Regions from separate parts of the Azonexus hydrophilus genome, predicted to be linked through region 2. Evidence: predicted binding sites of a transcription regulator. Region 2 holds the regulator's gene; the other holds the start of a gene.
The links. The regulator sigma-54, encoded in region 2, starts transcription at its own class of promoters, with help from an activator protein. The targets are predictions, from matches to a motif close to TGGCACGCTTNCTGCTNA.

Region 1: a site for sigma-54 is predicted at 2,178-2,195, ahead of metK (methionine adenosyltransferase). Genes of this name have one in related genera too.

Annotation. Positions count from the first base shown of each region.
Region 1 is NZ_CP151406.1:118,276-124,612, reverse strand. It holds gene AADV58_RS00535 (HD-GYP domain-containing protein) at 1-888, opposite strand, end outside; gene metK (methionine adenosyltransferase) at 952-2,115, opposite strand; gene AADV58_RS00525 (lysophospholipid acyltransferase family protein) at 2,275-3,114, shown strand; gene AADV58_RS00520 (GNAT family N-acetyltransferase) at 3,200-3,703, shown strand; gene dapF (diaminopimelate epimerase) at 3,764-4,594, shown strand; gene AADV58_RS00510 (DUF484 family protein) at 4,591-5,262, shown strand; gene xerC (tyrosine recombinase XerC) at 5,259-6,152, shown strand; gene AADV58_RS00500 (hypothetical protein) at 6,267-6,337, shown strand, end outside.
Region 2 is NZ_CP151406.1:411,144-417,480, reverse strand. It holds gene ttcA (tRNA 2-thiocytidine(32) synthetase TtcA) at 1-217, shown strand, start outside; gene AADV58_RS01975 (adenylate/guanylate cyclase domain-containing protein) at 280-1,170, shown strand; gene hprK (HPr(Ser) kinase/phosphatase) at 1,192-2,127, opposite strand; gene ptsN (PTS IIA-like nitrogen regulatory protein PtsN) at 2,136-2,585, opposite strand; gene hpf (ribosome hibernation-promoting factor, HPF/YfiA family) at 2,637-2,960, opposite strand; gene AADV58_RS01955 (RNA polymerase factor sigma-54) at 2,975-4,429, opposite strand; gene lptB (LPS export ABC transporter ATP-binding protein) at 4,454-5,188, opposite strand; gene recX (recombination regulator RecX) at 5,185-5,619, opposite strand; gene recA (recombinase RecA) at 5,612-6,337, opposite strand, start outside.

The sequences.
Region 1 (6,337 bases), 290 kb from region 2:
TTCGGCAGGGTCCCAGCCGGCCTTGTACGGGCGGTTGGAGGTGATTGCGTCGTACACGTCGCAGACCGCGCCCATGCGCGCGTAAAGACTGATCGCCTCGCCGGACAGGCCGGCCGGATAGCCGCTGCCGTCGAATTTTTCATGGTGGTGCAGGCAGACGTCGCGGGCGATTTCGCTGGCGCCGTTGCCGGCCAGCAGAAGTTTGTGGCCTTCTTCCGGGTGGGTCTTGACCACGGCGAATTCGGCGTCGGTCAGCTTGCCGGGTTTGTTGAGCACGGCGCTCGGCATCATCGCCTTGCCCAGATCGTGCAGCAGACCGGCCATGCCGGCTTCGCGCGTTTGTTGCTCGTCGAGTCCGAGCTGGCGGGCCAGCGCGATCATCAAGGCGCAGACGGCGACGGAATGCAGGTAGGTGTAGTCGTCCGCCGTCTTCAGGCGGGCGATGCTGACCAGCGCACCAGGGTTGCGCAGCATCGAATTGGAAATTTCCTCGACCAGCGGCGCTGCGGCTTCGGCTTCGATGGCCTTGCCCATGCGCGCTTCCTGGAACATCGAGACCACGGCTTCACGGCCTTTGGCGACGATGCGCGAGGCACGTTTTACTTCGTCGGCAAAGGCGGCCTTGGGCTGAACGACGGGGGGCGGCGGGGGAATTTCCTCGATGGTCTCGAATTCATCCTCGCTGCGGGTGCGGTCCGCTTCGACATCGATGCCCTTGTTGATGTCGATCCACACTTCGCGGATGCTGCTTTCCCTGATCAGGACCAGGTCCTGCGCATCCTTGAGGACGAAGCGGGTCCGCCAGAACGGGTGTTCCAGCCAGTCGCCACAGAAGGCCTGAAGGTGCATGCCGAGACGTAGATGCTCGACCGGGATTTTTTTCAGCATATGTGGCAATACTAGCAAAAATAAAAGGGGCCGAAGCCCCTTTTGTCTTGCTGTTGTTGCCGATTACAGGCCGGCGTCGCTTTTCAGCAAATTGGCGCGGTCGGTGGCTTCCCACGAGAATTCCGGCTCGTCGCGGCCGAAGTGGCCGTAGGCGGCGGTCTTCTGGTAGATCGGGCGCAGCAGGTCGAGCATGTTGACGATGCCCTTCGGGCGCAGGTCGAAGTGCTTGCGGACCAGGGCGGTCAGCGTTTCGTTGCTGACCTTGCCGGTGCCGTAGGTCTCGACCATGATCGAGGTCGGCTCGGCGACGCCGATGGCGTACGAAACCTGCACCAGGCACTTGCTGGCCAGGCCGGCGGCGACGATGTTCTTGGCGACGTAGCGGGTGGCGTAGGCGGCCGAGCGGTCGACCTTGGACGGGTCCTTGCCGGAGAAGGCGCCGCCGCCGTGCGGTGCGGCCCCGCCGTAGGTGTCGACGATGATCTTGCGGCCGGTCAGGCCGCAGTCGCCCTGCGGGCCGCCGACGACGAAGCGGCCAGTCGGATTGACCAGGAACTTGATGTCGCCCTTGATCAGCTCCTTCGGCAGCACCGGCTTGATGATCTGCTCGATGGTCGCTTCGCGCAGGTCTTCCAGGCTGATGTCCGGCGAATGCTGGGTGGACAGCACGACGGTGTCGATCGAGTGCGGCTTGCCATCGACGTAGCGGATGGTGACCTGGGACTTGGCGTCCGGGCGTGCCCACGGCAGGCGGCCGTCCTTGCGCAGCATGGCCTGGCGCTCGACCAGGCGGTGCGACAGGTAGATCGGCAGCGGCATCAGCGACGGCGTTTCGTCGCAGGCGTAGCCGAACATCAGGCCCTGGTCGCCGGCACCCTGGCCGAGGTTGTCGTCGTAGGCAGCATTGACGCCCTGGGCGATGTCCGGGCTCTGCTTGTCGTAGGCGACGAGCACGGCACAACCCTTGTAGTCGATGCCGTAGTCGGTGTTGTCGTAGCCGATGCGCTTGATCGTGTCGCGGGCGATCTGGATGTAATCGACGTTGGCGTTGGTGGTGATTTCACCGGCCAGCACAACCAGGCCGGTGTTGCACAGGGTTTCGGCGGCAACGCGGGAATGCTTGTCCTGCGCCAGGATGGCGTCGAGGATGGCGTCGGAAATCTGGTCGGCGACCTTGTCCGGATGGCCTTCGCCAACGGACTCCGAGGTGAACAGGTAATCGCTCATGGAAAGCTCCAGTGGTCCTTTGATCCGGCGTTACCTGCTTCGGACCACGAGCTGGCGACGCTTTAGCAGTATTTGTGAATCGCCCCGCAAGTTGTCTGTTTAACTCGGCGATCCCATAATGATAGGCCTTTGCTGATTTCTTTCAACCCCCGGGGTCTCATGGTTTTCCTGTTCCGTCTGCTGTCGCATCTGCCGCTGTCCGCGATTCACCGGCTGGGTGGCTGGCTCGGGCGCCTGACCTATCTGTTGTCGCCGACCTATCGGCGCAACCTGCGCGGCAACATGGCGCAGGCCGGCATCGACCCGGCGCTGAACCTGCCGGCGGCGGCCGAGGCCGGCAAGCAGATGCTGGAGTTGTCGCGCATCTGGATGCGCACGCTCGACGAAGCCAATGCGCAGGTGGTGAACGTGGTCGGTCGGGGGCATCTTGAAGCCGCCCTGGCGGCCGGTAAAGGTGTCGTTTTCCTGACGCCGCATCTCGGTTGCTTCGAAATCACCGCGCAATACCTGTCTTCGTTCGGCGACATCACCGTGCTTTACCGGCCGCCGAAATCCGCCGCCGCCCAGGAGCTGATCCTGATGGGGCGCAAGCGGGCTCAACTGCATCTGGCGCCGGCCGACCTGTCCGGCGTCCGGGCGCTGATCAAGGCGCTGAAGAAAGGACAGATGGTCGGCATGCTGCCCGATCAGGCGCCGAAGACCGGCGAGGGCGTGTGGCTCGATTTCTTCGGTCGTCCGGCCTACACCATGACCTTGGCTGCCCGCCTGACCGAGACCGGCGCCGCGGCCCTGATGACCTGGGGCGAGCGCTTGCCGGGCGGGCGCGGTTACCGCATCCATTTCCAGTTGCCGACGCAGCCACTGACCGGCGATACCGTTGCGCGGGCGCAGCAGATCAATCACGAGATCGAGACGCTGATTCGCCAGTGCCCGGCCCAGTACCTGTGGGGTTACAACCGCTACAAGCAGCCGCGCGGGGCTGAGCCGCCGCCGGCTTGAGCTATGATATGACGTCTGTCAGCCAGGGCCGGGCGGCAGGGGTTTGAAAAATTCCGGACCAAACGGAGAACAAGGGTTTATCACCATGAGCAGCCTCAATATCGAAATACGCCCCGTCACCCCGCCGGATGTTCCGGCGATTGCCGCACTGGCCCGCGAAATCTGGCAGGCAACCTATCCGGGGATCATCACCCAGGAGCAGATCGACTTCATGCTCGAGCAGCGTTACGGGCACGAACGTCTTTATGATGATCTGGAAGACCTGCACAAATGGCTGTTCCAGGCCTTTCACGATGGCCGGCGCGTCGGCTTTGCCTTCAGCGAACTGAGCAAGGGCGAGTTCAAGCTCGACAAGCTCTATATCCATCCCGATGTCCAGCGTCGCGGTGTCGGGGGGCAATTGATCGAGCATGTCGCCGAACTGGCCCGCAAGCAGGGGCATCCCTGCGTGATCCTGCAGGTCAACAAGCGCAACGAGAAGGCGATCAACTCCTACATGAAGTACGGTTTCGTCGTGCGTACCTCGACCGTTGACGATATCGGCCATGGTTACGTCATGGATGACTTCGTGATGGAGAAAAAACTTTAGGAATTTGAGATAACTTACTGTCTCTGCTATTCTTTTTTCAACTCAACGGCGGAGCGATTCGTGAAGCTCAAATTTTCCAAGATGCACGGTCTGGGCAACGACTTCGTTGTTCTCGACGGCGTGCGTCAACAGTTTTCCCTGACCCTGGAGCAGTTGCGCTACCTCGGCGACCGGCATTTCGGGGTCGGTTGCGACCAGATTCTGGTGGTTGAACAGCCGACTCAGGCGGGTGTCGATTTCCGTTACCGCATCTTTAACGCCGACGGTGGCGAGGTCGAGCAGTGCGGCAACGGCGCCCGCTGTTTCGTCCGTTTCGTGCATGAGCAAGGGCTGACCGACAAGCGCGAGATTCGTGTCGAGACCATGCGCGGCGTCATCTCGCCGCGTCTCGAAGGCGACGGCAACGTCACCGTGGACATGGGCGTGCCGCGTTTCTCGCCGCAGGAAATTCCCTTCCTGCACGACGACGATGTCGTTATCTACAATCTCGACGTGGCCGACGAGACGCTGGAAATCAGCGTCGTCTCGATGGGCAATCCGCATGCCGTGCAGGTCGTCGATTGCGTCGATCAGGCGCCGGTCGGCGAGCATGGGCCGCTGATCGAGTCGCACGAACGTTTTCCGCAGCGGGTCAACGCCGGTTTCATGCAGATCGTCGACCCACATGCGATCCGCTTGCGGGTCTATGAGCGCGGTGCCGGCGAAACCCTGGCTTGCGGCACCGGTGCCTGTGCGGCTGTGGTGGCCGGCATCCGGCGCGGCCTGCTGGAGTCCCCGGTGCGTGTGACGACGCGCGGTGGCGACCTGAATATTGCCTGGGGCGGCGAAGGCCGTCCGGTCATGATGACCGGCCCGGCCGTGACTGTCTTCTCCGGAGAAATCGAATTATGAGCGCCATGTTTCCCGACGAAATTGCCGACTACCTGAAGAACAACCCCGGCTTCTTCGAACAGTACGCCGACTTGATGGCGCAGATCTTCGTGCCGCATCCGCACGGTGGCCGGGCGGTTTCGCTGGCCGAGCGGCAGATGCTGACCCTGCGCGAGAAGAACCGGGCCAGCGAGAGCAAGCTGGCCGAACTGATCGCCTTCGGCGAGGAAAATGACAGGATTTCCGAAAAGGTCCATCGTCTGGCGGTCGGCCTGATCGCGGCCGAAACCTTCCAGGCGGTGATCCATCTGCTCAATTTCCACCTGCGTGACGATTTTTCGGTGCCACACGTGGCCCTGCGTCTGTGGGACAAACCGGCCGGCATCGAGGATCTGCCGGAATTTGCTGCGGTCAGCGAGGAACTCCAGGTGTTCGCCGAGACGTTGGCGCGTCCCTACTGTGGATCGACCGCTGGATTCGGCACCGCCTCGTGGTTTGGCGAGGCCGCCTCGCATATCCGCTCGCAGGCGCTGATCGCACTGCGTAATGGCGGCGGCACCATCGGCATGGTCGCCCTCGGCAGCGAGGAAAACCAGCGCTTCTACGCCGACATGGGCACGCTCTACCTCGAGCGCATCGGCGAGATGGTTTCGGCGGCGCTGGCGCGGGTGACCAAGAGCACGCTGTGACCCCGGCCGAGGCCGTCGCTGCGTATCTCGACGAACTCGCCGAGCAGCGTCGGTTGTCGCCGCACACCGTTGCCAATTACCGGCGTGACCTGGCGCAACTGCTGACCGCCGCCGAAGGGCTGCCGCTTGACCGGTTGCTCGTCCATCACATCCGCCGTTTTGTCGCCAGCCTGCATGCCAAAGGCTTGTCCGGGCGTTCGCTGGCGCGGCTGCTGTCGGCCTGGCGCGGCTTCTTCGCCTGGCTCGGCGAGCGCGGACTGGTCAAGGTCAATCCCTGCGACGGCATGCGTGCGCCGAAGTCGCCGCGCCGCTTGCCCAAGGCGCTGTCGGTCGACGAGGCGGCGCGCCTGCTCGAACCTGCCGACGACGGCGACAGCCGGCTGGAAGCCCGCGACGCGGCGATGTTCGAGTTGCTCTATTCGTCTGGCCTGCGTCTGGCCGAGCTGGTCGGTCTCGACCGCGACGCGCTCGACGGCATTCTGCATGAAGGTGAAGTCCGCGTTCTCGGCAAGCGCAGCAAGCCGCGTCTGATTCCCGTCGGCGCCCAGGCGCGGCGAGCCCTGGTGGCTTGGGCGGCGGTCCGTGACGAACTGGCGGTGGACGATGAGCCGGCCTTGTTCATCAATCGGCGCGGCCGGCGCATCAGTCCGCGCTCGGTCGAACTGCGTCTGGCGCAACGCGCACTCCGGCTGGGTTTGCCGCAGCACGTCCATCCGCACATGCTGCGGCATTCATTCGCCTCGCACGTGCTGCAGTCCTCGGGCGACCTGCGCGCGGTCCAGGAAATGCTCGGCCATGCCAGCATCGCCTCGACCCAGGTCTATACCCATCTCGACTTCCAGCACCTGGCCAGCGTTTACGACAAGGCGCACCCGCGCGCGAAACGTTGAAGCGTGATGGCCGGCGGCGAAAACGGCCAAAAAATCAAGTGGTAATTGACCATCGGCGCGTCAACCCGGCATAATGCGCGTCTTTCAAAATTTCGCCGAAATCCGGAGTCATCCATGGCCATCAACCGTACCCGCCGCAACATCCTGGAACGCCGCTGTGTTTCCAAGTCCGTCAAGCGCCTGTT
Region 2 (6,337 bases):
CAAGGAAATGATGCACGACTGGGACAAGCGCTACCCCGGGCGTACCGAGGCCGTGTTCACCGCGATCCAGAACGTCGTACCGTCCCACCTGGGCGACAACAATCTGTTCGATTTCCGCAATCTGACGCTGGACACCCCGGTCGAACAGGGCGATATCGCGTTCGACAGCGAGGAAATGCCCATCAGCGGCAGCATACCGATCAATCCTGCTGCATGACGGCCCGCTGTCAACCGGCGGACTTCGTCATATAATCAGCCGTCCAACATCCGATCTTGCCCATGAACGCGCAGCACCCGATTCCTGTCATCATGGTTGCCGACATTTCCGGCAGTGCTTCGCTTCACCAGCGTTTGAACGCGCAAGAGGCGGATCGGGCCATTGACCGCTGCATCAAGCGCATGAGCCGCTCGGTCGAGGGCTATCAGGGCAAACTCCTGCAAACCGCCGGCGACGAAATCCTGGCCATTTTCCCGAGTGCCGAATCGGCCTGTCAGTCGGCCATCGACATGCACCAACGGGTCGCCGACCTGCCGCCAATCTCTGGTCACAAGCTGGGCATCCGCATCGCCCTGAACGATAGCGACGGCGCCGAGGCGCCATCGGCCGGCAAGCTGACCAGCATCATGCGCATGGCGGCGCTGGCCACCACCGACCAGATCCTGTGCAGCGGGCCGGTCGTTCAGACCCTGCCGGCCAGCGCCGTCGTTCAGGCCAACCCGCGCCCGGACATCGACAATCTGTTCGAACAGGATGCCGTCGTTCCGGTGTTCCAGATTCACTGGCCCGCACAGAATGGCGCGCCGGCGCCGCAGCACTCGATGTTCGGCCCACTCAGCCACAAGCTGGCCGAGCGCCTGTGCCTGCGCTACCGGGGCAAGGCCTACCTGATCGACGACAGCACCCCGGTCCTCAGTCTGGGACGCGATCCATCCTGTGCCATGTTGATCCAGAACCGCAAGGTGTCACGCATGCACGCTCGCATCGAACGGCGCCGCGATGGTTATTACCTGATCGACACCAGCACCAACGGCAGTTTCCTGAGCATGCAGGGGCGCCAGGAGATCACGCTGCGCAAACATGAAATCCTGCTCGAAGGCAGCGGTGTCGTGTGTTTTGGCAGTTCGCTCAACGATCCGGCAGCTGACCGGGTCGAATTCGAACACCTCTGAGCGACTCGCCGCTAACGCGGCTCAGACGTCGTCGTCGTTCATCATGCGGCTCTGCCGCTCGACGAAGTCCTGCATGCTGTCGATGCCACGATATTGCAGGATGGTGTTGCGTACCGCGGCTTCCATCAACACCGCCAGGTTGCGCCCGGCAGCCACCGGAATCACCACCTTGCGGATCGGCACGCCGAGCACATCCTGGCTTTGTGCGTCGAGCGGCAGACGCGGCGCGTCTTCCATGGCAATCGTGCGCTGCAGGTGCACGATCAGCTTCAATTTCATCTTTCGGCGCGAGGCGGTCTCGCCGAAGATGGTGCGGATATTGAGCAGGCCGAGGCCGCGGACTTCGAGGAAATCGCGCAACATGCCTGGGCAGCGGCCTTCGATGGTGGTCGGCGCGATCCGGGCCATCTCGACCACATCATCGGCGACCAGGCCATGGCCGCGCGAGATCAGCTCCAGCGCCAGTTCGGATTTGCCAACCCCGGAATCGCCGGTAATCAGCACGCCCATGCCGAGCACGTCCATGAACACGCCGTGCAGGCTGATGGTGTCGGCCAGGCGCGCCGACAGGTAGATGCGCAGGTGATCGATGACCGCCGAACAGTGCTTGGGCGACAGGATCAGCGGCACGTCGGCGGCCTTGCAGGCATCGACGATGAATTCGGGGGGCTTCAGGCCGTCGGCGACGATCATCGCCGGCGTGCGGGCCGACAACAAGTCGATGAACATCTGGCCGAAACGCCGCTCGCCGATGCGCATGGCCCAGTCGTACTCGGCCTGCCCCATGACCTGCAGGCGTTCCGGGTGGATGATGTTGATGTGGCCGACGACGTCGGCGCCGTAATTGCTGGCGGCCTTGAGCTCGATGCGCCGGTCGTTGCGCTGACCGGCCAGCCAGTTGAACAACAGCTTTTCGCGGTTGTCCTGGTACAACTGCTCCAGGCTGATGTGCCGCACGGCGCCGGTCAGGACTTCTTGAACAGTGCCAGCACCGCTTCGGCGTCCGGGGCGGCCTGCAAGGCTTCGCGGAAGGCGCGGTCGGAAAAGCGCTGGGCCAGTTCGGACAGGATCTGCAGATGCTCTTCGGTCGCCTGTTCCGGTACCAGCAACACGAACAGCAGGGTGACCGGACGGCCGTCCGGGGAATCGAAGGGGATCGGCGTCGCCAGACGGATCAGCGCGCCGGCGGCCTGCTGGAGGCCCTTGATCCGGCCGTGGGGAATGGCTACACCCTGGCCAAGGCCCGTGGAGCCGAGTTTTTCGCGTGCGAACAGGCTGTCGAAAATCAACGAACGCGACATGTCGAGCCGGCTTTCGAACAGCATGCCGGCCTGTTCGAAAACACGTTTCTTGCTGCTCGCATCCAGGTCAAGCAGGACCTGGTCGGCAGTCAGAATGTTGTCTAGAGGGTTCATGGGAACTTTGCAGCAAAGAAACCGCACCCCGAGGGGTGCGGTCGGTCAGGCTTAGTCGTCGATGTGCATCGACGGCTTTTCGCCACGATGGTGGTCCTGCAGCTTCTGCTTGTACTTCTGGACCTGGCGATCGAGCTTGTCGAACATGGCGTCGATGGCGGCGTAGAGATCGTCCCCGGCTTCCTCGACATGCATGTCCTTGCCCGGAACGTGAACGGTGACTTCGGCCTTCTGCTTCAGCTTTTCAACGGAAAGCACGACGCTGGCGCCGGTAACCTTGTCGAAATGACGGAGCACGGGATCGAGCTTGTTCTCGACGTATTCGCGCAGTGCCGGGGTGACTTCGATATGGTGACCGCTGATTTGCAGATTCATTTTTTCTCCTCTCTCTACAGGGTCTTGCGTAAATTGACCGGTGGGATGTTGAGCGATTCACGGTATTTGGCAACCGTGCGTCGGGCAACGACAATTCCCTGCTGGCCTAGTATTTCGGATAATTGACTATCCGACAAGGGCTTCTTGCCATCTTCCGCCGAAATCAATTGCTTGATCAGGGCACGAATGGCCGTGGCAGAACAGGCACCACCAGTATCGGTGGACACATGGCTGCCGAAGAAGTATTTCAGTTCGAAGATGCCGCGCGGCGTGGCCATGTATTTCTGGCTGGTAACGCGGGAAATCGTCGATTCGTGCAGGCCGAGCAAGTCGGCGATCTCGCGCAGCACCAGTGGCCGCATCGCCACTTCGCCATGTTCGAAGAACTGGCGCTGGCGGTCCACGATGGCCTGGGTGACGCGGTGGATGGTATCGAAACGCTGCTGGATGTTCTTGATCAGCCAGCGGGCTTCCTGCAACTGGCCGCTCAGGTTGCCATTGCCGCGACGCTGGCGGGCAAGGATGTCGGCGTACAGGCGATTGACGCGCAGGCGCGGGTAAGCATCCGGGTTGATGTAGGCGGTCCATTTACCCTTGAGCTTCTTCACGATCACGTCGGGCGTGATGTAGCGCGCTTCGTCCTGTGCGTAACCGGCGGCCGGCCGCGGATTGAGGCTGGTGATCAGCTCGTGCGCGCCGCGCAGGATTTCGTCATCGCAGCCGGTCAGGCGGCGGATCTTGACGAAATCGCGGGCAGCCAGCAATTCCAGGTGCTTGTCGGCAATGGTCAGGGCCAGCGTGCGCTCGGCGCAATCCTCTTCGACCTGCAGTTGCAGCAGCAGACATTCGCGCAGGTCGCGGGCACCGATCCCGGTCGGATCGAAATTCTGGATATGGCGCAGGGCGATTTCGAGCTCCTCGAGCTCGACCTCGTACTCGGGCGGCAGGGTTTCCAGCAGTTCTGCCAGCGGCGTGGCGAGATAGCCGTCGTCGCTGAGTGCTTCGATCAGGAAACGGACCAGACTGCGATCGCGATCGCTCAACTGGGTCATCCCCAGTTGCCAGCCGAGGTGCTCGCGCAGGCTGACGCTGGAAGCGTGGGCGTCCTGCGGATCGTTGTCGTCTTCCTCGTCGCGGCCGGCGCCGGTGAAGGTGCCGGCATCGCTGGACCAGCGATCGTCGTCGACGTCACCGGGCGTCATCGGCGGCTCACCCTGGGCATCCTCACGCGACTCGCTCGCCGGTGCGGGTTCGCTGACCGGCTTGTCGGGCGAATCGAACTGCTGGGCACCGGCGAAGGACTCGCCCGGTCCGTCGTCGTCGCGCTCGAGCATCGGGTTTTCCAGCAGGTAGCGTTCTATTTCCTGCTGCATCTCGACGGTCGACAACTGCAGCAGCTTGATCGACTGCTGTAATTGCGGCGTCAGGGCCAGATGCTGCGAAAGCTTGAGCTGAAGTGCCGGTTTCATTGATGCAATCTTGGTTTGGCGAGATCAGAGGCGGAAATGCTCGCCGAGGTAAACCTTGCGTACACTCTCATTGTCGACAATTTCCTCCGGACGTCCAGAGGAAAGTACATGACCGGCGTTGATGATCACCGCGTGATCGCAGATGCCAAGCGTCTCGCGCACGTTGTGATCGGTGATCAGGACACCGATGCCGCGTTCCTTGAGGAAGCGGATGATTTTCTGGATTTCCAGCACGGCGATCGGATCGACCCCGGCAAACGGCTCGTCGAGCAGGATGAAGCGCGGATTGGTCGCCAGCGCCCGGGCAATTTCAACGCGCCGCCGCTCGCCACCGGACAGTGCCGCTGCATTCACGTGGCGGACATGGGTGATGTGCAGTTCGTTGAGCAGGCTTTCCAGCCGCTGGCTGCACTCTTCGGCCGGCAACTTCTGCAGTTCGAGCACGGCGAGGATGTTTTCTTCGACGTTGAGCTTGCGGAACACCGAGGCTTCCTGCGGCAGGTAGGACAGACCGGTGCGGGCGCGTGTATGCATCGGCTGGTGGGTGAGGCGCTCGTCGTCGATATAGACTTCGCCGCCATCGGCGGCCACCAGGCCGACGATCATGTAGAAACAGGTGGTCTTGCCGGCACCGTTCGGCCCGAGCAGACCGACCACTTCGCCGGAGCGCACCGAGAAGGACACGTCCTCGACGACGGTGCGCGCCTTGTAACGCTTTTTCAGGTTGTGCGCGGACAGAGTGGCGGTTGGCTGGCTCATTCTTCTCTAGCTCCGCGCAGGGTCTGGCGGATCGCTTCTGCAGAAAAGCCGCGATATTGCAGGAAACGCATCTGTTTGGCACGTTCTTCTGCAGATTGGGGGGGCTGCCCGAATTTTTTCGCCCAGATCGCCCGGCAACGTTCACCCTCGTCGCCGGCCTCGGGCAGGGCGGCTTCGATGTCGCCATCGCTGACGCCCTTGTGCCGCAATTCCTGGCGCAGGCGGCCATTGCCGTAGCGATTGGCACGCGCCGAAACGCGCTGGCTGGCATAACGGGTATCCGACAGCAGGTGCTCGGCCTGCAAGGCATCGAGCACCGCCGTCAGGGCTTCTTCACTGTCAGCATGCGCCGCGAGTTTGGCATGCAGCTCGGCCCGGCTGTGATCTCGCCGGGTCAGACACTGCAAGGCACGCACCCGCAGATCAGCCATTGGCGGCCTTGCTCGGCTTGATCACGGTGGTGCTCGCCGCTTCGCGGATGCCGGCTTCAATTTCCTGGGCGATTTCCGGGTGCGACTTGAGGAATTCGCGGGAATTGTCTTTGCCCTGGCCGATCTTCTCGCCCTTGTACGAATACCAGGCGCCGGATTTGTCGACCAGCTTGTGGGCGACGCCCATTTCGACGATCTCGCCCTCGCGGGAAATCCCTTCGCCGTAGAGGATGTCGAAGATGGCTTCGCGGAAGGGCGGGGAAACCTTGTTCTTGACCACCTTGACACGGGTTTCGCTACCGACCACCTCGTCGCCCTTCTTGATCCCGCCGATGCGGCGGATGTCGAGACGGACCGAAGCGTAGAACTTGAGCGCGTTGCCGCCGGTGGTGGTTTCCGGCGAGCCGAACATGACGCCGATCTTCATCCGGATCTGGTTGATGAAGATGACCAGCGTGTTGGTTTTCTTGATGTTGGCGGTCAGCTTGCGCAGCGCCTGCGACATCAGACGGGCGTGCAGGCCGACCATCTGATCGCCCATCTCGCCCTCGATTTCGGCACGCGGGGTGAGCGCGGCCACGGAGTCGACGACGATGATGTCGACCGAGCCGGAACGGACCAGCATGTCGGCGATTTCCAGCGCCTGTTCGCCGGTATCGGGCTGCGAGATCAGCAGTTCGCCGACATTGACACCGAGTTTCTGGGCGTATTGCGGATC